2 regions of the Comamonas sp. GCA5 genome follow, and region 2 is predicted to be linked to the other one. Evidence: predicted binding sites of a transcription regulator. Region 2 holds the regulator's gene; the other holds the start of a gene.

Region 1 (4,348 bases), on a different contig from region 2:
TCACGGGTTTCGCCCGCCAGCGCGCTGTGCTGCTGGCTGGCCAGCGACAGCAAGCGCTCTGCGCGGGTGCTGAGGTCGCTGGTTTCGGAGACCGCTGCATCCAGCGACCGAATGGCCGAATACACCTGATCGTGCTGGGCTTCGGAATGCTCGGTCACTTCATACAGCGCGGCGTTCAGCGTTTGGCAGTGGCGGTGAATGCGGCGGGCGGCCAGCGCAATTTCGTCCAGCATCACTTTCAGGTGCAGCTGCATGACGGTGGCTGCATGGTTGAGTTGGGCGGTCTCACCTGTGCCAGAGAGGTTGATGGCACCTTGCAGATCACCTTCCGCAATGCGGTTGAGGCGGCGGATGGATGCATTGAGCGGGTTCACAATGCCGCGAATGAACAAGTGACCCACAGCCGCCACCATCAACAAGCCCGCAATGATGCCGAATAGGGCAAAGCTGCGAATGCGCGCATTGCGCTCCAGCGTTTGTGTGAATTCTTGCTGGGCCGCATCCGCCAAGGATTGGCGCAGGGCTTGGGCCGCCAAGCTGGCGTTGTGTTCCAGTGCCAACAGTTGTTGCTGCACGGCCAAGGGGAGGGTAGTGCTGTCCTTGGGGGCTTTGGACTGGGTGGCAATCAGGGCCTGGCTTTCGTCGGTGTAGTGCTGCAAGGCCTGGGTCAAAGACTGGGTTGCAGCGGATGTTGCGGGCATGGCGCGGTTGAGCGTGCTGAACAGGTCCGCAATGTCGTCGTAATAGTTTTGCAGCTGCTGCACATGGGCAAAAGCCTGTTGCGCCGCTGAGGTGTCGGTCTGGCGCTCCTGCTGCACTTCCAGCACGCTGGCGCGGATGGTGCTCAGCCGTGCCTCAATTTGTCCCACGGCGATGGCCGGCTCAAATTGCTGGTGGTACATCCGCGCAAAGGCTGCGTCTGCCAGCTTCAGTCCGCCAATGCCCAAAGCGCCGCCTGCCAGCATGAGCAAGGCCACAAAGATGGTGCCAGCGCGCATGCCAAAGCGTATGCCCAGCCATGGCGGTAGCTTCCATGTGGGGGGCATGCCGTTGAGGGTAATTTGTTGGTAGAGGGTCTGCGCGTGGGCTATGGCTGCAGGCTCGGCGCGTTTGCGCACCGACATATAGCCAATCGTTTGTTCATTGCGCCGAACGGGCACCACGCAAGCGTCCACCCAATAAAAATCACCGTTTTTGCAACGGTTTTTGACCAAGCCCTGCCAAGGTTTGCCGCTGTGCAGCACTTTCCACATGTCCTCAAACACCGCAGGCGGCATGTCGGGGTGGCGCACGATGTTGTGGCTGTGGCCTTGCAACGCTTCCAGTGCAAAACCACTGACTTCGATAAAGGCTTCATTGGCATAGGTGATGATGCCTTTGAGGTCGGTTTTGGAAACCAAGGTGATGTCCGGCGCAATGTCCACTTGCTGGGTGGTGACAGGGAGGTTTTTCTTCATGCTTGCGTGGTTTAGGAATGGGTCCAAAAACGTTTCATCACCAAGGCTGCCGAGCGGCAGTCTTCGATGCGCAGGACGTCGGTTATGGCGTGTGCAGGGGTGCTGGCATCGCGGCGTTGCGGCGTCATGATGGGCATGCCGTTTTGGCTGTAGAGCGCCCACAACTCCATGGGTTCGCCCTTCTTGGGGCGTGAGCGAACGACGGCCAATTCATCGTTGGCCAGACGCACCATCGTGCCCGGTGGCAATGTGGTCAGTGCGCCGACGGACAGGCGCAGCAGCGCTTCGTCATACAAGCTGGCGCGTTGCAAGTACAGCGCCTTGAGTGCATCTTTGGGCAGGCGGCCTTCGCGGTTGGGCCGGGGTGTGACCATGGCGGCATAAGAGTCGGCAATCGCCAGCAAGCGGGCGCCCGGCAGCATGGCGTCACCGCTTATTCCATGGGGATAGCCGGTGCCATCCAGGCGCTCGTGGTGCTGGCGCACCAACTCCAGCCACAGCGGGTCATCCACACCGTTTTCCTGCAAAATTTCTGCAGAGCGGATGGGGTGTACACGTATCAAGGCGTTCTGGTTGGCATCCAAACGATGGGTTTGCATGTCGAGCTGGGCCTGCCAGGGCAGCAGTGCGATATCGCGCGTCAAGCTGGCGCAGGCCAGCGACAGGCGGGTAGGCGCTTCCAGCCCCATGTCGCGTGCGGCGATTTCTGTGAGTGCGCATCCCAGCAACTGTTGGATGACGATGTAAGGGGACTGCCTGTCAAGGTGGAATGCCGCCAGCAAGGCATCTGCATCATCGGCACAGGCTTGCATCACCGAGTGGGCCAAGCTGCGCACGATGTCGCGCAGCGCGGCTTGCAAAGTATGCGCTTGCAGATGCTGGTGCAGGCGCTTGAGGGTTTGGGCCAAGGCCTCTGCACGGCCAAACACGGGTTGCACCGAAGGCAGGCTGCTGGCCCGGAAGGCAAACTGGGTTTGCGTACTGGTGTTGCTCTGCGGCTCGATGAACGCCGATGCAATCGGGGTGGTTTGGATGTAGGCACCACGTTTGAGGAGCGAATCCAGGTGGCGGGGGATGCTGATGACGTAACCTTCTCGCAGCAGCAGATTGCCGTGCTCGTCGTAGAGCGACCACGGCAATGGTTTGTCAAGCAGTAACTCACTGAGCAGAACTCGGCGCATTCGGGGCTTTGAGGCGGATAAAAATCAAAAGCCGAGTTCTAAACCAATTACGTGACTTCTTAACAATTTGTAACGCAATGAGTGACAAGGGTCAAATGCAGGCAGTGCTCCAGCGTTTTGACGTATTGCGCAGACCATGCTTTGTGTACAGCAGGGGTTCGATGTCTTGATGTGTGTTAAGTGCTTTGCCTTGGGGTGGTCATTCCTGCTGTGCCTATCGGGCGGCAACTGTTAGATTGGGTGCATCGCTCTTTCGCGCTTTATGGCCTACGTTTTATGCACATCAGCTTTTATGGTGCAGCACAAGCTGTCACAGGTTCTTGTTTTCTGATTGAGGCGCACGGTTGCAACTTTTTGCTGGACTGCGGTATGGCGCAAGGTGGGCAAGAGGCCGATGCCCACAATGAAAATGCGTTCGCTTTTGATGTATCAAGTGTTGACTTTGTGGTGCTGACCCACGCACACATTGACCACAGCGGGCTGTTGCCCAAGCTGGTGGCCCAAGGGTTCAAGGGGCCGATTTACACCACGCTTGCCACCCAAGACTTGCTGGAAGTGCTGCTCAAAGACAGCGCGCACATCCAAATCATGGATGCCGAGCGTGCCGCTAGACGCAAGCGAGAGGGTAAAAAACACGAGCGTGATGTGCTGCCGCCGCTGTACTCGCTGGCGCATGTGGCGCGAACGCTGGAGCTGGTCAAAGCCAAGCCATATGGCAAGAAGTTTGAAGTACACCCCAGTGTCCAGGTGCGCTTTCAGGATGCGGGCCATATCTTGGGCTCAGCCATTGTGGAGCTGTGGCTGCGCGATGCCCATGGCCGCACGCAGAAACTGGTCAGCAGTGGTGACCTGGGGCAGCCTGGGCGCGTGATTTTGCGCGACCCCACACCAGTGCAAGAAGCCGATGTGCTGCTGATTGAGTCGACCTACGGCGACCGCCTGCACAAGGACAACGCCAGCACGCTCAGTGAACTGGTGGACATCGTGACCCGCACGGTGCCGCACGGTAATGTGGTGATTCCCGCTTTTGCCGTGGGGCGCACGCAAGAGCTGCTGTATCACTTCATCGATTTGATGCAGCAAGGGCGCTTGCCACCGGTGGAAATTTTTGTTGATTCCCCAATGGCCGTGGCGGCCACGGAAATCACCATGCACCACTTTGCCGTCTTTGATGAAGAGGCCAAGCAGCTCATGGGCACGGCACGCCAGCTGCCCGATGTGCAGCATGTGCACTTCATTCAGGATGTGGAGGAATCCATCAAGCTCAACCGCATCAAGAGTGGTGCCGTCATCATCTCTGCCAGCGGTATGTGCGATGCTGGTCGCGTGCTGCACCATTTGCGCAACAACATTGGCCGCCCAGAGTGCGCGGTGGTGATCTGTGGCTTCCAGTCCTATGGCTCGCTGGGGCGCAGGCTGGTGGACGGCGTCAAGCAGGTGCGCATGTTCGGTGAGCAAATTGATGTGCGTGCATCGGTGCATACGCTGGGCGGTTTTTCTGCGCATGCCGACCAAAAGGCATTGCTGGACTGGGCCGGCGCCTTCCATCCTGCGCCGCGCCACACCTATGTGGTGCATGGCGAACCGCAGGCCGCGCAGGCCTTGGCCAAGGAGTTGCGCAGCCAGCATGGCCATACGGTCACGGTGCCAGAGCTGGGCGAGCGCTTTGCGCTGCAAGGGTTGTCTGCAAACGGCTCATAAAAAAATAGC
Region 2 (4,348 bases):
TGTGGGCCACGCAGTTGCTGTTCTACGGCCTGCCCTGGCTGGATTGGGGGCAGCGCCAGATGGTGCTGTTCGATCTGGGCGCGCGGCGCTTTTACCTGTTCGGCTATGTGCTGTACCCGCAGGACTTCATTTACCTCACGGGGCTGCTGATCATCAGCGCGCTGGCCCTGTTCCTGTTCACGGCCGTGGCCGGGCGCCTGTGGTGCGGCTTCACCTGCCCGCAGACGGTGTACACGGAAATTTTCATGTGGATCGAGCACAAGGTCGAAGGCGATCGCAGTGCGCGCATCCGTCTGGACCAGGCCGGCTGGACCTGGGAGAAGGTCTGGAAAAAATCGCTCAAGCAGTTGCTGTGGGTGGTGTTTGCCTTGTGGACGGGCTTCACCTTCGTGGGCTACTTTGTACCCATCCGCGAGCTGGGCAGCGAACTGCTGGCCTTGCAAGGTGGCTGGCAGATCTTCTGGGTGCTGTTCTACGGTTTTGCCACCTATGGCAATGCCGGCTACATGCGCGAGCAGGTCTGCAAGTACATGTGCCCCTACGCGCGCTTCCAGAGCGCGATGTTTGACAAGGACACGCTGGTGGTCAGCTATGACACCGTGCGCGGCGAAGCACGCGGTCCGCGCAAGAAGGATGCGGATTACAAGGCCCAGGGGCTGGGCGACTGCATCGACTGCAAGCTCTGCGTCCAGGTCTGTCCGGTGGGCATCGACATCCGCAACGGCCTGCAGTACGAGTGCATCGGCTGTGGCTTGTGCATCGATGCGTGCAACAACGTGATGGACAACATGCATTACCCGCGGGGCCTGATCCGCTTGACGACGCAAAACGCCGTCACCCAGCGCTGGCAGCGCTCCCAGATCCTGCGGCGCATCGCCCGCCCCCGGGTGCTGATTTACGGGGCCGTCCTAGTCGGTCTGTCGGTGGCGATGGTGGTGAGCATGGCGCTGCGTGAGCCGTTGAAGGTGGACGTGATCCGCGACCGTGCCTCGCTGGCCCGGATCGTGGCCGGTGGCAAGCTGGAGAATGTCTATCGGCTGCAGGTCATGAACGCCACCGAGGCCACCCAGACCTACCATGTGCAGGTGCATGGGCTCAACGGGATCGAACTGGTCGAAGGGGGCGAGGTCGAAGTGCTGCCCGCCCAGACGCGCGGCGTGGCCGTGCGGGTGCAGATTCCCTACGGTGCGGCGGAGCCCGGCTCGCACCACATCGTGTTCGACATCGACGCGCGCAGCGGTGAGGGCCGGGTGTCCGAAAAATCCGTGTTCCTGGTGCCGCGTTGACCGTGGATGCGGGTCTGGCGCACGGCCCCCTCGGGCACTGTGCGCGGTGTTTGTTTATTTCTCAGAAAGTCTAGGATGTCTCAAGCTGAAATGAAGCCCGAAGTCTCGACCGCTCCCTGGTGGAAGTTCGGCCATGTGTGGCTGGTGCTGGCAGGTCCTGCCATCGTGGTGGTGGCGGGCATTGTCACCTTGGTCATTGCCACGCGTGGCGCGGATCCGGTTGTGGACCCCGACTATTACCAGAAGGGCGTGAACATCAACGAGCAATTGCGCAACCCGGACAAAAGCCATGCGCCTGCGCACGCGGTGCGCAACCACGCCGCCACCCCTGCGGACGATTTGCCCAACCTGGCACCCAAGTGATGCGGCGCGCTGACAGGCCGTTTGTGCTGTTCTCGGCAGCACGGGGGCATGACCGCGCAGAGGGGATTGGCTTAAAACATAGCTGCTGGCGCATGTAATCAGTAGGTTTCAAATAGAAAACTATTTGAAATTCAATGGAATCAAGCGCTGGCAGCTATGTTTTTTTATTCAGTGTTTGTCCCACAAGCATGGTTCAGCGGCTGTGGACACAATTTAGGTACAACCTCTTGCGAAGGAGTGCTTTTATGTGGACACGACGCTGGATGTGGATTGGCTGGCCGGCCTTTGTGGCGGCCGGCGTGATGGAGATGCTGGTCTTTGCGGCGTTTGACCCGCACGACATGCTGTGGATGGGGCAGACGGTGGAGCTGTCGCGCACGGCCATCTACACCCTGGCATTCTTTGCGTTCTGGGCGGTCTTCGCCGTGGCCGGCTGGATGACCATGGTGCTGGCCCTGCCCAGCGCAGCGGTCAATGCCCAAGCCCAGGCGCCGTCGACTGGGCTTGGCGACCCCGAGCGGCTGCAAGCCTGCTATCCCAACAACGCTTGAATGAAAAAAGCCTTCCTGTTGATGCAGGAAGGCTTTTTTCGTGGACCTGCTCTGAGGCAGCGGCAGTGGTTATTTGTTGCAGTCTTGGTGGCTGTTAACCAGGCGTTGCAGCGCGGCGGTATCAAGAATGCGCACGTGGCGTTGTTTGACCTCCACCATACCTTCTTCGACGAACTTCGAGAAAGTGCGGCTGACCGTCTCCAGCTTCAGGCCCAGGTAGCTGCCGATCTCTTCGCGCGTCATGCGCAGCACCAGTTCCGACGACGAGAAGCCGCGTGCGTGCAGACGCTGCACCAGATTCAGGATGAAGGCCGCCAGGCGTTCCTCAGCGCGCATGCTGCCCAGCAGCAGCATCACGCCGTGCTCGCGCACGATCTCGCGGCTCATGACCTTGTGCACGTGGGTCTGCAGGGCCGTCACTTCGCGCGACACCTCCTCCAGCCCGTCAAACGGCATCACGCACACTTCGGCATCTTCCAGGGCCACTGCATCGCAGGTGTGGTGGTCATGCACGATGCCATCCAGACCAATGATCTCGCCGGCCATCTGAAAGCCTGTCACCTGGTCGCGACCATCTTCGGTAGCCACGCAGGTCTTGAAAAAGCCTGTGCGGATGGCATACAGCGATGTGAAGGGCTCCCCGTTGCGGAACAGCGTGCCGCCGCGCTTGACCTTGCGGCGGGTGGCCACAATTTCGTCGATGCGCTGCAACTGCTGCTCACTCAGCCCCGCGGGCATGCACAGCTCGCGCAGGTTGCAGTTGGAACAGGTTACTTTGATGGTTGGAGGGGTCATGTACTCGGACGCGGCGTGGTGCAGGCGATCTTGCGGGTCACGCGGTGCGTTAAAAGTCGGTAAAAAAAGAAGCTGTTACAACTGGGATTGCGGTGAATGATGCTTGTCAAAATTGTGGCATTGCTTGATCGCAGACCTCTTGATTCACGTCAAGGATGGTTGCGGGCCATTGGTGCACAGTCTAACAATCAAGGAAAAAAGATTCATGACTGTCGTCACACCCGAACTCCTGCGTCGTTACGACGTACCTGGTCCACGCTATACCTCTTACCCCACAGCAGACAGGTTTGTGGAAGCGTTTGGTGATAGCGACTATATCTTGGCTCTGAAGCAACGCAAAGTCGCTGCGGCTGCCAAGCAGCCGATGTCGCTGTATGTGCACATCCCGTTTTGCGAATCGCTGTGCTATTACTGCGCGTGCAACAAGATCGTGACCAAGCACCATGAGCGTGCGGCCACGTACATGCGCTATCTGGAGCGCGAGGTCGATCTGCACCTGCAGCACTGCGGGCGGGGGCAGGTGGTCAGCCAGTTCCATGTCGGCGGAGGAACGCCCACGTTCCTGTCCGATGACGAGTTGCGTGAGCTGTGGCAGATGCTGCGCGAGCGTTTCGCCTTTGATCCTGCTGGCGAGTATTCCATCGAGGTGGACCCGCGCACGGTGACGCGCGAGCGCCTGGCTGTGCTCAAGGAAGTTGGCTTCAACCGCCTGAGTTTCGGCGTGCAGGACTTCGATCCCGATGTGCAAAAGGCCGTGCACCGCGAGCAGCCCGCCGAGCAGGTGTTTGATCTGGTGGCCGCTGCGCGCGAACTGGGATTCCAGTCCATCAATGTGGACCTGATTTATGGCCTGCCCAAGCAGAATGCGCAATCGTTTGCGCGCACGCTGCAACAGGTGGCGCAACTGCGCCCGGACCGTATTGCCTTGTATGCCTACGCCCACTTGCCCGAGCGTTTCAAGGCCCAGCGCCGCATCCTGCAGCAGGACTTGCCGCCTGCGGCAGACAAAGTGAACATGCTGTCGGCGGCCATCGCGAGTTTCATCGACGCGGGCTACGTGTATGTGGGCATGGACCACTTTGCCTTGCCCGAGGATGCGCTGGCAGTGGCCAAGCGCCAGGGGCGCTTGCATCGCAACTTCCAGGGTTACAGCACCCAGCCGGATTGCGATCTGATTGCGCTGGGGGTTTCGGCGATCGGCCGCGTGGGGGCCACCTACAGCCAGAACGCCAAGACGCTGGAAGAGTATTACGACCTGCTGGACCAGGGGCGCCTGCCCGTGGTGCGCGGTCTGGCGCTGACGCGCGATGACTTGATCCGCCGTGCTGTGATCATGACCATCATGTGCCAGGG

What was found. The regulator FNR, encoded in region 2, switches genes on or off when oxygen is low (the NO sensors DNR and NnrR bind a similar motif). The targets are predictions, from matches to a motif close to TTGATNNNNATCAA.
Region 1: a site for FNR is predicted at 2,805-2,818, ahead of SJH88_RS12000 (MBL fold metallo-hydrolase RNA specificity domain-containing protein). Genes of this name have one in related genera too.

The regions. Positions count from the first base shown of each region.
Region 1 is NZ_JAZHFR010000047.1:9,601-13,948, forward strand. Features, by position in the region: gene SJH88_RS11990 (methyl-accepting chemotaxis protein) at 1-1,457, opposite strand, end outside; gene SJH88_RS11995 (HD-GYP domain-containing protein) at 1,469-2,596, opposite strand; gene SJH88_RS12000 (MBL fold metallo-hydrolase RNA specificity domain-containing protein) at 2,915-4,339, shown strand.
Region 2 is NZ_JAZHFR010000012.1:21,552-25,899, forward strand. Features, by position in the region: gene ccoG (cytochrome c oxidase accessory protein CcoG) at 1-1,286, shown strand, start outside; gene SJH88_RS04845 (FixH family protein) at 1,362-1,649, shown strand; gene SJH88_RS04850 (hypothetical protein) at 1,895-2,200, shown strand; gene fnr (fumarate/nitrate reduction transcriptional regulator Fnr) at 2,270-2,995, opposite strand; gene hemN (oxygen-independent coproporphyrinogen III oxidase) at 3,201-4,348, shown strand, end outside.